DNA from 4 places in the Streptomyces sp. NBC_00414 genome. Region 4 is predicted to be linked to each of the others. Evidence: riboswitches for the same ligand, from Rfam matches in the RefSeq annotation. Region 4 holds a riboswitch; each other region holds the start of a gene.
The links. Region 4 has a riboswitch for cyclic di-AMP ahead of OHS59_RS37635 (C40 family peptidase). Riboswitches for the same ligand answer to the same signal wherever they lie in the genome.
Positions count from the first base shown of each region.

Region 1: another riboswitch for cyclic di-AMP. It lies ahead of OHS59_RS21745 (M23 family metallopeptidase); the one in region 4 lies ahead of OHS59_RS37635 (C40 family peptidase).
Region 2: another riboswitch for cyclic di-AMP. It lies ahead of OHS59_RS18150 (C40 family peptidase); the one in region 4 lies ahead of OHS59_RS37635 (C40 family peptidase).
Region 3: another riboswitch for cyclic di-AMP. It lies ahead of OHS59_RS12765 (M23 family metallopeptidase); the one in region 4 lies ahead of OHS59_RS37635 (C40 family peptidase).

Region 1 is NZ_CP107935.1:5,046,604-5,049,939, reverse strand. It holds gene OHS59_RS21750 (PP2C family protein-serine/threonine phosphatase) at 27-1,151, shown strand; cyclic di-AMP (ydaO/yuaA leader) riboswitch at 1,491-1,648, shown strand; gene OHS59_RS21745 (M23 family metallopeptidase) at 1,660-2,709, shown strand; gene OHS59_RS21740 (aldo/keto reductase) at 2,812-3,336, shown strand, end outside.
Region 2 is NZ_CP107935.1:4,230,936-4,234,271, reverse strand. It holds gene OHS59_RS18150 (C40 family peptidase) at 192-1,349, opposite strand; cyclic di-AMP (ydaO/yuaA leader) riboswitch at 1,357-1,529, opposite strand; gene pcrA (DNA helicase PcrA) at 2,117-3,336, shown strand, end outside.
Region 3 is NZ_CP107935.1:2,979,719-2,983,054, forward strand. It holds gene OHS59_RS12760 (GntR family transcriptional regulator) at 1-367, opposite strand, end outside; gene OHS59_RS12765 (M23 family metallopeptidase) at 656-1,441, opposite strand; cyclic di-AMP (ydaO/yuaA leader) riboswitch at 1,455-1,609, opposite strand; gene OHS59_RS12770 (M16 family metallopeptidase) at 1,856-3,244, opposite strand; gene OHS59_RS12775 (M16 family metallopeptidase) at 3,241-3,336, opposite strand, start outside.
Region 4 is NZ_CP107935.1:8,639,908-8,643,243, forward strand. It holds gene OHS59_RS37620 (helix-turn-helix domain-containing protein) at 1-247, opposite strand, end outside; gene OHS59_RS37625 (ATP-binding protein) at 508-951, shown strand; gene OHS59_RS37630 (DUF6328 family protein) at 964-1,473, opposite strand; gene OHS59_RS37635 (C40 family peptidase) at 1,574-2,047, opposite strand; cyclic di-AMP (ydaO/yuaA leader) riboswitch at 2,051-2,206, opposite strand; gene OHS59_RS37640 (hypothetical protein) at 2,585-2,893, opposite strand; gene OHS59_RS37645 (ATP-dependent Clp protease proteolytic subunit) at 2,901-3,336, opposite strand, start outside.

The sequences.
Region 1 (3,336 bases), 3.6 Mb from region 4:
GGACCGGGGTCTAGGGCAGGAGACACGTGGACGGGCGTCGAGCGGACGGACGGCGGGCGCCGGGTTCCGTCGAGCCGCCGGAGAGGCGGAGCGTCTCGTACACCCGCGCCTCCGTCCGCGTGCTGCCGGCCCTGCTGATCGTCGCGGGTGTCCTCTACGACGTCCTCACCCCGCAGTACTTCACCGCGGCCCCCTTCCTCACGGCCGCCTCGCTCGTCGCCGCACCTCTGCTGTCGCTCGGCGCCACCGTGTGGACGGGCGTCGTGGGGACGGCGGCCATGACCCTCGTCACCCTGCGGTTCGCCCTCGACGCGAGCGGGATCACCGAGATCGCGACCGTGGCCGTGGTCGCCTGCCTCGCCGTCGTCATCAACCGGCTCGTGAGCCTGGGCAACGCCCGCCTGGCCTCCGCGCACGAGATCGCCGAGGCCGCCCAACGGGCCGTACTGCCCGAACCCGCCGCGCGGACCGGCGGCCTCGAACTCGCGGTCAGATACGTGGCGGCGCAGACCGACGCGCTCATCGGCGGCGACCTCTACGCCGTGCAGGACACCCCGCACGGCGTACGGCTCGTCGTGGGCGACGTCCGAGGGAAGGGCATGGGTGCGGTCGGCGCCGTGGCCGTCGTCATCGGGGCCTTCCGGGAGGCCGCCGAACAGGAGACCACGCTGGAGGCGGTCGCCCAGCGGCTCGAACGGTCGCTGATGCGCGAGGGGGTGCGGCGCGACAGCGTCGAGGTCTTCGAGGGCTTCATCACCGCCGTGCTCGCCGAGATCCCGCACGGCGCCCAGGGCGTACGCCTCGTCAACCGCGGCCATCCCGGGCCGCTCCTGCTGCGCGGCGACGGAACCGTGCGCACGCTCGACGCGGCGGAGCCCGCGCTGCCCCTCGGGATGGGTGACCTGGGTGCCTGGCCCGACCGCGCGCAGGAGGAGGAGTTCCCGTGCGGGGCGATGCTGCTCTTCCACACGGACGGGCTCTCCGAGGCCCGGGACGGGCGGGGTGTCTTCTTCGACCCCGTGCGACAACTGTCCGGACGGGTCTTCGCCGGGCCCGACGCGCTGCTCGCCGAGCTGGTGGACGACGTCGTCCGGTACACGGGGGGCGGGGGCGCGGACGACATGGCGCTGCTCGCGGTCCGGCGGCCGTGACGCGCGACGCGCGCCCCGCGGCACGCGATGCGGTGCGCGGCGCGCGATGCGGTGCGCGTCGTGCCCCGCGATGCGTCACGCGGGACCTTCGGGGGTGACCTTCGAGGCGTATATCACCTGCAGTAGTCGAACGACGCCCCTACGCATAACAACTGACACACCGTCAACAAAACTGACATCCGTGAATGGCGATCAACTCGCCCGATTTACCCCGCTCACGGCGTTTAAGTCCAGGCCAGAAGCCGTAACGATCATCAAGAACAGCTTGGAATCCGGTGCCTGCGTCTATTAACGTTCGATAACGCAGCGCGGTGTCCCAGCCGTCACAAGAGACGGCTCCGTGCGCACGCGCCGAATCCCGCAAGGGAACCGGGGAACCACCTACATGGGGTGAATCGCGTGTCTTTCGTGGTGGTGAACACCGCGGTTGACGCGCGTAGGAGACCTTCCTGCTCCGAACCCGTCAGCTAACCCGGTAGGCGAGAAGGAAGGAAAGGAGCGCGCCCACGTGGCGTTCAACAGGCCTGCCCCCACACCCTCGTTCATGCCTGACGAGGTGGCGGGAGAGACCTCGGGCGAGAAGAAGCCCGACACCTTCGCCTTCGGCGCCCGCAAGGACGACGAGACTTGGGAGCCCTGGAATCCCAGCGCGGACACCGTCGTTCCCGTCCGCGGCAAGCACCGGGTCGCCAAGCAGCGTGGCGGGGGACTCGCCCGCAGCTCCACCGTTCTGGGCGTCGGTGTCATAGCCGCCGTCGGCGCGGGCGGCATGGCCTCCGCGCAGACCGGCAAGCCGCCGGTGTCGATCTCGATCCCCGACCTGCCGAACGTCGGCTCGCTGATCTCCGACGAAGAGGCCCCCGAGGGTTCCAGCACGGCGCTCACCGCCGCCGGCCTCACCGCGGCCGACGCCGAGGAAGGCAACGCCGACGCCGGCGAGGCCCTGCGCTCGCGCATCATGCTCCAGGCCGAGCTCCAGCAGGACCAGGTCGACCGCGAGGCCCAGGCGGCCGCCGAGGCCGCCGCCGCGAAGAAGGCCGCCACGCTCGCGGCCAAGGAGCAGGACGCGGCGAAGGCCAAGGCCGCCGCCGCGAAGGAAAAGAAGGAAGAGGAGGCCAAGGCGAAGGCCGAGGCCGCGCGCCTCGCCACGCTCGCCAAGCAGTTCACACTGCCCACCTCCTCGTACACGATCACCTCCACCTTCGGGCAGTCCGGCTCGCTGTGGTCCTCCGGTCAGCACACGGGTCTGGATTTCGCCGCTCCCACGGGTACCCCGATCAAGGCCATTCACAGCGGCACGATCACCGAGGCCGGCTGGAGCGGTTCGTACGGCTACCGCACGGTCCTCACGCTCGACGACGGCACGGAGCTGTGGTTCGCCCACCAGTCGTCGATCGGCGTCAGCGTCGGGCAGAAGGTCAGCACGGGCGACGTCATCGGCCGGGTCGGCGCGACCGGCAACGTCACCGGGGCGCACCTCCACCTGGAGGTCCACACCAGCGGCGGCACCGGCATCGACCCGATGGCCTGGCTGCGCGGCAAGGGCCTCAACCCGTAAACCGCTCCTCCCCCGGGAGCGGTTGTATCCATCGGTTGTATCCAGCGGTCGTATCTGTGGAATTGTGGAATACGGCCGTCCGGTTTGGCCGTTGATTCCCGTATGACGCTTCTTCGCGCGCTGGGCTCTTCCGACCTCGAAGTCTTTCCGATCGCCCTCGGCGGCAACGTCTTCGGCTGGACCGCCGACCGGGCCGCGTCCTTCGCCGTGCTCGACGCCTACACGGCCGCCGGCGGGAACTTCGTGGACACCGCCGACGCGTACTCGGCCTGGGCGCCGGGCAACTCGGGCGGTGAGTCCGAGACCGTCATCGGCGACTGGCTGACCGCGCGCGGCAACCGCGCCGACGTCCTCATCGCCACGAAGGCCGGCGCCCACCCCTCGTACAAGGGGCTGTCCCCGGTCAACGTGAAGGCGGCCGCCGAGGCGTCGCTGCGCCGTCTGCGGACGGATCACATCGACCTCTACTACACCCACTACGACGATCCGTCCGTGCCGGTCGAGGAGTTCCTCGGGGCCCTGGACGAACTCGTACGCTCCGGCAAGGTACGCGCGATCGCCGCGTCCAACATCTCTCCCGAGCGGCTCCAGGAGGCCCTGGACGTCTCCGACCGCGAGGGTCTTCCG
Region 2 (3,336 bases), 4.4 Mb from region 4:
CCATGAGCTGACCGGGTACGACCGTGATCCGGGCCCGCTGCCACCGACTTGGCGTGGTGGGGTGACCGATGGGCGCGTTGTGGGGGAGCGGCGCGCGCGACGGTGCTATGGGCCCGGCCCGGGGGCCGCCCCGGAACGCGGACGGGGTACGGCACACACGTGCCGTACCCCGTCCGGATGCGGGTGGGCGCCTAGCCCGGCCGCACCACGCTGTGGATCGGCATGTAGTAGATCGACTCCTCGCGGACGTACGCGCCCGGCTTCGGGGCGTGGATCATCATGCCGTCGCCGACGTAGATGCCGACGTGGCTGATGTCGTCGTAGAAGAAGACGAGGTCGCCGGGCTGGGCACTGTCCACGGAGACCGTCGTGCCGGTCTCGACCTGGTCCCACGTGGTGCGCGGAAGGGTCACCCCGGCGGCCTTCCAGGCGGCCTGGGTCAGACCGGAGCAGTCGTACGAACCGGGGCCGCTCGCGCCCCAGACGTACGGCTTGCCGATCTGGGCGCGGGCGAAGGCGAGCGCTTTGGCCGCCTTGGTGCCGGAGGTGGAGTCGGAGCCCGGCGTGCTTCCCGTCCCCGTACCCGTCCCCGTACCCGTGGCGGTTCCCGTGCCCTGCGCCGCCGTCTCCTTGCGGCGGCGCTCCGCGTCGGCCGCCTGCTGCCGCGCCAGCTCGTCCGCCTTGCGCCGGGCCTCGGCCTGCTTCTTCCGCTCGGTCTCGGCGAGGCGGGCCTTCTCCTCGGCGGTCAGCTTCGAAAGGAGTTCGCGCGCCTCGGCGAGCTTCCGCTGGACGTCCGCCTTGGATGTCTTCAGCGTGCTCTGCGTCGTGGTGAGCGCCTCCAGGCCCTCGGACGCCTCCTGCCGCTTCTCCGACGCGCCGGCCCGCTGTGCGACGTAGTCGTCGACGGCCTGCTTCTGGCGGGCGGTCAGCCGGTTCATCAGCTGGGTCTGGTCGAAGTAGTCCTGCGGGTTGTCCGCGAGGAGGAGGGAGGCCGAGTCGGGGGCCGAGGCTCCCGTGCGGTACTGCGCGGTGGCGAACGTCCCGAGTGCCTCGCGCGCGCTGTTGAGCTTCTCCGCGCGCTGCGCCACGTCGTCGAGGAGCGTGACGACGCGCTTGCGCTGCTTGGCGGTCTTCTCCTTGGCCGCGTTGTACTTCTCGGTGGCCGTACCCGCCTGCTGGTAGAGGTCGTCGACCTTCTTCTGGACTTCCTCCGTGCTCGGCCTGGGCTCCGCGGCAGGCGAGGCGTCCGCCGTCTGGGAGAGCAGGGCCACCGAGGTCAGAGCCGCGGTGGCGAGGGCCGGCGTCCGTACGCCCATGGTGGGGGGCCGCGACTTGCGGTGTGGCGCCACGAAGGCGTCTCCTTCCGTCATCCGCCTACCGAGTTAGCTGTCGGGTTCGGGCGAGTGCTTCGGAAGGTTTGCCCTACGGTCCTTCGTCCCGTGAGGAAGCAGGACCGATTCACCCCAGGATCGGTTGGGTCCCCGGTTCCGGAGGCCACGAGGGCAGGCCGGATTCGGCGGAGTCCGCTCGGCCCGGCGTTGTTCGCCGGTGCGGGTCGAGCGGGCTACTCGAAAGTTAGCCAATTCGTGTGGCACCTGTGAAGTTTGATGTGCGATATGCCCGATACATTTTCGTGACCTGGGCCTCGAATCCTGCTCGCCGAGGTCAATTGATTGCGATCTGCAGCGAGTTGTCCCGAGTGGTGCAGGGGTGGGGCGGCCGTGTCGTGGAGTGGCGAACTCCACGCGCCTCCGCGTGGTTGGAGGGGTTGGTCGCCAATCGGCCAGACCTGTCGGGGCGGGGCGAGCGTCCAGGTGATCCGGGTGATTCTCGTGATCCGGGTGATCCGGGCAATGCGTACGGGCTGTCGACGGGGTGTCCGGCCTGTCTCGTCCGGGTTATACGTACGTCACCCGCCGGGTGCTCATGTACGAGGCGAAGTTCCCTGTCGGCCGGGTGGCCGGACGGTCGGGTGGGCGGACGGTCGGGCAGTCGCGGAAAGTGGCGGGGCCGTCATTGTGGGTGAAGGTCTGCCCGCTGGTCGTCCGGGACGGATTCCGCCGAGTTTCCGGGGTGGCGGCGGGGTGTCAGTGGGGGCGCCTAGACTCGGAGAGCGATGAGCAGCCTCTTTGATGACAGCTTCCTGGCGGACCTCCAGCCCCCTCCGGCCCATGAGGACGAGCCCCCGCCGCCGCCCGACGACGAGGAGCCGGACCACGCTCCGGACGACCTGTTCGGCGGGCGCTTCGACGTGCCTCCGAGCAGGGACGGGTTCTACCGCGACGGCGCCCCCCGGCCGCTCGTGGACCCGGCCGCGCTCCTGGACGGGCTGAACGAGAACCAGCGCGCGGCGGTGGTCCACCACGGCTCACCCCTGCTCATCGTGGCCGGCGCCGGCTCCGGCAAGACCCGGGTGCTCACCCACCGCATCGCGCACCTGCTGGGCGAGCGCAAGGTGCACCCCGGCGAGATCCTCGCGATCACCTTCACGAACAAGGCCGCGGGCGAGATGAAGGAGCGCGTCGAGCAGCTCGTGGGCCCGCGGGCGAACGCGATGTGGGTGATGACCTTCCACAGCGCCTGCGTGCGGATCCTGCGCCGAGAGAGCAAGAAGCTCGGCTTCACGTCGTCCTTCTCGATCTACGACGCCGCCGACAGCAAGCGCCTCATGGCCCTGGTCTGCCGTGACCTGGACCTCGACCCCAAGCGCTTCCCGCCGAAGTCCTTCAGCGCCAAGATCTCGAACCTGAAGAACGAGCTGATCGACGAGGAGGACTTCGCCGCCCAGGCCTCCGACGGCTTCGAGAAGACCGCCGCCCAGGCCTACGCGATGTACCAGTCGCGGCTGCGCGAGGCGAACGCGCTCGACTTCGACGACCTGATCATGACGACGGTCAACCTCCTGCGTGCCTTCCCGGACGTCGCCGAGCACTACCGCCGCCGCTTCCGCCACGTCCTTGTGGACGAGTACCAGGACACGAACCACGCGCAGTACTCCCTCGTCAGGGAGCTCGTCGGCAGCGCCACGGACCCCGTGGCGCACCCCGAGGACGTGCCGCCGTCGGAGGGCGACCTCCCGCCGGCCGAGCTGTGCGTCGTCGGTGACGCCGACCAGTCGATCTACGCCTTCCGCGGCGCGACCATCCGCAACATCCTCCAGTTCGAGGAGGACTACCCGAACGCGACGACGATCCTGCTGGAGCAGAACTACCGCTCCACGCAGACGATCCTGACCGCCGCCAACGCGGTCATCGAGCGCAACGAATCGCGCCGCCCGAAGAACCTGTGGACGAACGCGGGCGCGGGCGCGCGCATCACGGGCTATGTCGCCGACAC
Region 3 (3,336 bases), 5.7 Mb from region 4:
GATCCTCGCTGTTGCCCCGCCTGGCCCGCTCCTGACCGAGTCTGACCAGGCCGCGCAGCACCTTGAGATGGGCCTCGGTACGTCGCTGGGCGGCCCGGGCGGCGCCCAGCGGCTCCAGCAGCACACGCATCTCCAGGAGGTCGGCGGCCTCCTGCTCCGTCGGTTCGGCGACGCACGCGCCCGCGTGCCGGCGGGTGACCACGAAGCCCTCCGCCTCCAGGGTGCGCAGCGCCTCGCGCACGGGGACCCGCGAGACGCCGTAGCGGCGCGCGAGCAGTTCTTCGGTGAGCCGGCTGCCGCGCCCGTAGACACCCGCGACGATGTCGTCACGGATCGCCGTGCATACCGAGCGCGCGGGAATACGCATGACCGAACCTCCGCCTTAATCCCCGCGAAACGCGGTCGATTGACGCTTGTTCGGTGACTCTATTGCAGAGAACGGGAAATTCCGAAGGCAGCCGGGAATCCATGGATATTTTTTGGACACACCACGTCTCCGAACAGGCAGTCGTCCGGTGCGGAAGTGACCGGAAGCGGTCGTACGGGTACCTACGGGCCCATCTGAGGCGACGGGATCGCGCGAAGGCCCCGGCTCGGTGAGCCGGGGCCTTCGCGCGGATGCGGTGCTGTACGTCCGTACAGAGATGCCGTGCGGTCAGACGTTGACGCCGTGCCCGCGGAGGTACGCGACGGGGTCCATGTCGGATCCGTACTCCGCGGTCGTCCGCGCCTCGAAGTGCAGGTGCGCCCCCGTGACGTTGCCGGTCGCCCCGGAGAGGGCTATCTGCTGCCCCGGAGTGACCGTCTGGCCGACCGAGACACCGATGGACGAGAGGTGCCCGTACTGGGTGTACGTGCCGTCGGTCATCTTGATGACGACCTGGTTGCCGTACGAGCCGCCCCAGCCTGCCTCCACGACGGTGCCGGAGCCCACCGCGTGGACGGCGGTGCCGCTGGCGGCGTGGAAGTCGATGCCGGTGTGGCTGCCGGAGGACCAGATGCCGCCGCCGGCCTGGTAAGAGGTCGAGACGTACGAGCCGGCGATCGGCGCGGTGTAGGCGTTGAGGCGCTTGCGCTCCTTCTCGCGGGCCGCGCGGGCCTCGGCCTCGCGCTCCTTCTCGGCCCTCGCCTTGGCCTTGGCCGCGGCCTCCTCGGCGCGCTTCTTCGCGGCGGCCTCGGCCTTCTCGCGGGCCGCGTCCTGCTCGGCGGCCTGCCGCTGGGCGGCGGCCTGGGCGTCGATCTCGTGGGCGACCGAGTCACCCATGGTGACGGCCCGGAGGGGGCCGGTCTGCTCGATCTCGCTCTCGGCGGCGAACGCCGGGGCGGCCAGTGTGCCCACGACACCGGTGGTGGCCAGGGCTGCGACGCCGACGGTCCTGCGGGTCGTGCGCGTCATGCGGCTGGGAAGACGGTGCTTCCCCGTGGCGCGGGTGAACGCCATGAAGTGGCTGGTCCTTTCCTTCCTTCTCGCCTACCGGGTTAGCTGACGGGTTCGGAGCAGGAAGGTCTCCTACGGACCCCCTTCGGGAAGGGCGTCCGATTCACCCCAGGGACGTGGGTCCCCGGCTCCCCTGGCTCGCGCCATGCGGGGACTCGGCGATGACTGTCCGGTGCCGCGGACGCGGCGCAGTGCCTGACGAACAGCCGGACCGACGCTAAGCGGCGCCTCTTTCAATAGACAAACGGATCAACACTTTTGTAGCGCACGCCACAGGGCAGACAGGCAACCTCTCCACCAATACGGGCAACTTCCGCCTCAATGCAGACAATCAGGGAGGAAGGCGGTACGGGCAGCAGTATGAAAAAGGGGCCCGGGCGACTCGTCGGTCACCCGGGCCCCACCTGCTGCCAGTACCTACTCCGGTGCCACGACGCTGACTTCGCCGATTCCGAGGGCCCTGACGGGCCCCTCGATCTGCGCGGCGTCACCGACGAGGACGGTCACCAGACGGTCCACCGGGAAGGCGTTCACGGCGGCCGCGGTGGCCTCCACGGTGCCGGTGGCGGCGAGCTGCTTGTACAGCGTCGCCTGGAAGTCGTCCGGCAGGTGCTGCTCGACCTGGTCGGCCAGCGTGCCCGCGACGGCGCCCGCGGTCTCGTACTTCAGGGGCGCCACCCCCACCAGGTTCTGCACGGCGACGTCACGCTCGGCGTCCGTCAGACCCCCGGCGGCGAGGGTGCGCAGCACCTTCCAGAGGTCGTCGAGCGCCGGGCCGGTGTTCGGGGTGTCCACCGAGCCGCTGATGGCGAGCATCGAGATGCCCGTCCCGTCCGGGGCGGAGCGCAGAACCTGGCCGAACGCCCGCACGCCGTAGGTGTATCCCTTCTCCTCGCGCAGGACACGGTCCAGGCGGGAGGTGAGGGTGCCACCGAGGCAGTACGTGCCGAGCACCTGGGCGGGCCACACACGGTCGTGCCGGTCCGCGCCGACGCGGCCGATGAGCAGCTGCGTCTGGACGGCTCCGGGACGGTCGACGATGATCACCCGGCCGGTGTCGTCGGCGGTCACCGAGGGCACGGGACGCGACTCGGCCTGCGATCCGGTCCAGGTGCCGAGCGTGTCCCCGAGCAGCGCGTCGAGGTCGACGTCGGTGAGGTCTCCGACGACGACCGCGGTGGCCGTGGCGGGGCGTACGTGCTTCTCGTAGAAGGCGCGTACGGCCGCCGAGTCGATCGCGGTGACCGTCTCCTCGGTGCCCTGGCGCGGGCGCGACATCCGGGAGTCCGCCGGGAAGAGCTGCCGGGACAGCTCCTTGGCGGCCCGCCGGGCCGGGTTGGCGGTCTCGTGCGGGATCTCGTCGAGCCGGTTGCGCACCAGCCGCTCGATCTCGCCGTCCTCGAACGCGGGCGCCCTGAGCGCGTCGGCGAGCAGGCCGAGCGCCTTGGGCAGCCGGGAGACGGGGACTTCGAGGCTGAGCCGTACGCCGGGGTGGTCGGCGTGCGCGTCCAGGGTGGCGCCGCAGCGCTCCAGCTCGGCGGCGAACTCCTCGGCGGAGTGCTTGTCGGTGCCCTCCGAGAAGGCTCGCGCCATGATCGTGGCGATGCCGTCCAGGCCCTTCGGCTCCGCCTCCAGCGGGGCGTCCAGGATCACCTCCACGGCGACGACCTGCTGGCCGGGGCGGTGGCAGCGCAACAGCGTCAGGCCGTTGCCGAGGGTGCCGCGCTCGGGCGCGGGGAAGGCCCAGGGCCTGGCCTCGCCGGCCTGGGGCTGCGGGTGGAACTCCATCGTGGCGAGCTCGGTCACTTGGCCGCCTCCTCGTCGGTGTTGTCAGCGGCGGCGTCGGTCCCGGGGGCGTCGGTCTCCTCGGCGGCGACCGGCTCGTAGACCAGCACCGC
Region 4 (3,336 bases):
CGTTGTCCGAGCCCGCCAGCACGACGAGCAACTCGTGCAGCTCAGGGTCCCGGACGTCGTACGCGTCCAGGAGCAGCCGTACGTCCGTGGGCTTGACCCCGCTGCGGCCGGTCTCGATCCGGCTGACCTTCGACTGGTGCCAGCCCACGAGGCGGGCCGCCTCGCCGCTCGTGAGGCCCGCGAGGGCACGCAGGGCACGAAGTTCGGCGCCGAGTTTACGTCGGCGCACCGCGGGGCCGTACTGCATGGCCGTCTCCTTCCGACCGTCGCGCGGACGCTATGGCGTCCGGCGTCACGCCGACGGTAGAGGACAAACCGGTTGCCCGCCCAAATACGGTCGACCGTTGCAGAGTTCACCGCTTCGAGCGACAGATATATGCATATCTTGGTGGATCGGCACCACGAACGCCGAGGTAGTGGCACTCTGGCGCAAGCACCAGTCCGGTACCGACTCGAAGTCATCCGCTTCGGTCGGACTCCGGTCCCGTGGGAAAGGGACGACGTCGCATGGCAGATCACCAGGAAGCATCCGTCACTCTGCCGAGCGATCCCGCCTCGGTCTCCGCCGCCCGGACGTATGTCACCGACGTCCTGGCCGAATGGGGACTGCCGTCCGACTCGGAGGCGGCCGACACGGTGCGGCTCATCGTCTCAGAACTCGCGACGAACGCCGTACAGCACACGTTCGGGCTGTCACCCACCTTCACGGTGGACATCGTGCTCGACCGCGACGAGCAACTGCGCATCGGAGTGACCGACAGCCACCCGCGCTTTCCGAAGCGGCTGCCCGCCGCAGTCCAGCAGGACAACGGCCGCGGCATGGTGATCATCCGCTGGCTGACCGCGGAGTCCGGCGGCAAGCTCACGGTCCGGCCCACCAGAGAGGGCGGGAAGACCGTGTCGATCATGCTGCCCTGGACGGTACCGGTGGAGCCGGTTCCGGCCGACTGAGCTCCGCGCGGGCTACTCGTCCCGCGCGCTCTTGTCGGAGGTCTTGTCGGCGGCCCGTTTCACCAGGTAGGGCAGGACCTCCCACAGCCCGACGCACAGGAGCAGGGTGGTCGCCCCGGCCACGATCCCCTCGGTCCGGTCCACCGCCACGTCCACGACGAGCAGCACGGAACCGGCGAGAGCCAGCCCGAGCACGGCCAGGCCGAGCTGTGCGAGCCGGGACGAGGCATTCACCACCTGGGGCTTGGCGCCCTGCTGGAACAGCCGGCGGTGCAGTGCCGCAGGGGCCGTGAAGAGCGCGGCCGCCAGGACCGAGAGCAGCAGGGTGACGACGTACGTGGTCCGCTGCACGGTGTCGAGGGACGGGAACCGCGGGGTGAAGGCGAGGGTCAGCAGGAAGGCGAAGAGGATCTGGACGCCGGTCTGGGTGACCCGCAGCTCCTGGAGGAGCTCGTTGAAGTTCCGGTCGGCGCGTTCGAGCCGGGTCTCGTCGCGCTCCTCGTGGTGGTGCGGTTCGGCCATGGTCGAACGAGTAACCATTCGGCCGCCGAATTCACGCATCACACGCCCGGGGACCGCACGGGACGGCCGCGGCGCTCGCCGCGGCCGTCCCGCGGGCAGATCACCTGACCCGGCCGTACCAGACGCTCTTCGTCCAGATCTTCTGGAGCTTCACCACGTCCCCGGTCTTCGGGGAGTGCCAGATCCGTCCCTTCCCGGCGTAGATGCCCACGTGGTAGACGTTCCGGCCCGAGTGGAAGAAGACCAGGTCCCCCTGCTTGCGCTTAGAGGAGGAGACGTGGTTCGTCTTGTTGTACTGGGCCGCGGCCGTGCGGGGCAGGTTCTTGCCCGCCTTCTTGAACGAGTAGAGCGTGAGGCCGGAGCAGTCGAAGCGCTTGGGCCCCGCGGCCCCGTACTTGTACGGGGCACCCTTCTTGGAGGCCGCCACTTTGAGTGCCTTCGTCGCGGGAGTGGCCGCTTCCGCGTCGGACGCGAAGCCAGGGGCCACTATGCCGCCGCCTACGGCGGCGATGGTGAGGACCGATGCGGTACCGGCCCTGCTGAACAGCGACGGGACACGATTGAGCGCAGTCATGCGCAACCCTTCGTCAGCCGCCTGTGAAGGATGACCTGTCGGATTCGGGCTGGCGAAGTTGCCCGGCCGCTGCTGCGGCTTCACCCCAAGGGCCACTCGGATCTCTCCGGCGGCCCGTCGTGCCTGGGTCCTCCACTCCTGCCGATGCACTTCTGTCGACCGGTCATCCGGGCAGCGGCAGGACTCGGCGTCCGCCCGGACCGCCCCGCCGCTTCTGGCGGGGGCTTGTCGTCGGAGGGATCTTGACGCACTGATGTCCCAAAAGCCGAGCGGAATCGGCGATTTGTGGGCTTACTCACCACTCACCCGTTCGGGTGGACAGCCCTTTCTACGGCTGGGCGTCGAGAGCCGCAAGGACCCCCGCACCAGCACCGGAATGGTTGATTCCGCCCCGGAGGTACGCGCGTTGCGCAACTCCCAGGGGCTTGTGAAGGCAGCCCCGAATACGCCGATCGGGGGTACGCCTTCTGGTCCGTTTCAACCCTGGCGCGGACGTCTCGTCAAGTGCCTGCGTGACGCCCGGCCGAGGGGGGTACGTCAGGTGTCGGAGCCGGGCGGCAGAGCGACCCGGCCCGCCCGGCGCTCACCGTCAAGGACGCGCAGAGCCCGCGCGAGGGTTCCCGCGTGCACCTCGTGCTCGCCCCGCTGGTGCATCAGGGCCAGGGCGTCGCGCAGCGCGGTGGCCCGGCCTACCAGCGCCTGGGCCGCGCGCAGCCCCCCGTAGGTGTCGCCGGAGTGCGCCGGGTTGATCCGGCCGAGCAGGTCGACCACCTCCAGATAGCGGTCGATCAGCTCGGCCTCGGCCCGCGTCAGGGCCGGCAGCGGGGGCAACTCGGGTGGGAACATCGGCGGTTCACCTCGCGCCGGATGCGCCGAGGGCGGACTTGCGGCCGGGGACGATCCGGTCCACCAGCCCGTACTCCAGCGCCTCCCGGGCGTCGAAAATCTTGTCCCGCTCGATGTCCGCGCCGATCCGCTCCCGACTCTGTCCCGTGTGCCGGGCGAGCATCTCCTCCATCCGCGCGCGGGTGCGCAGCAGTTCGTCGGCCTGGATGGTCAGGTCGGACGCCTGTCCCCGGACCGGCTCGGACAGGAACGGCTGGTGGATCAGCACGCGGGCCCCCGGCAGCGCGTACCGCTTGCCCGGTGTGCCCGCCGCCAGCAGCACCGCCGCGGCCGACGCGGCCTGCCCCAGGCAGACGGTCTCCACCTCACAACCGACGAACCGGATCGTGTCGTAGACGGCCGCCATCGCGCTGAAGGAACCGCCGGGGGAGTTGATGTAGAGG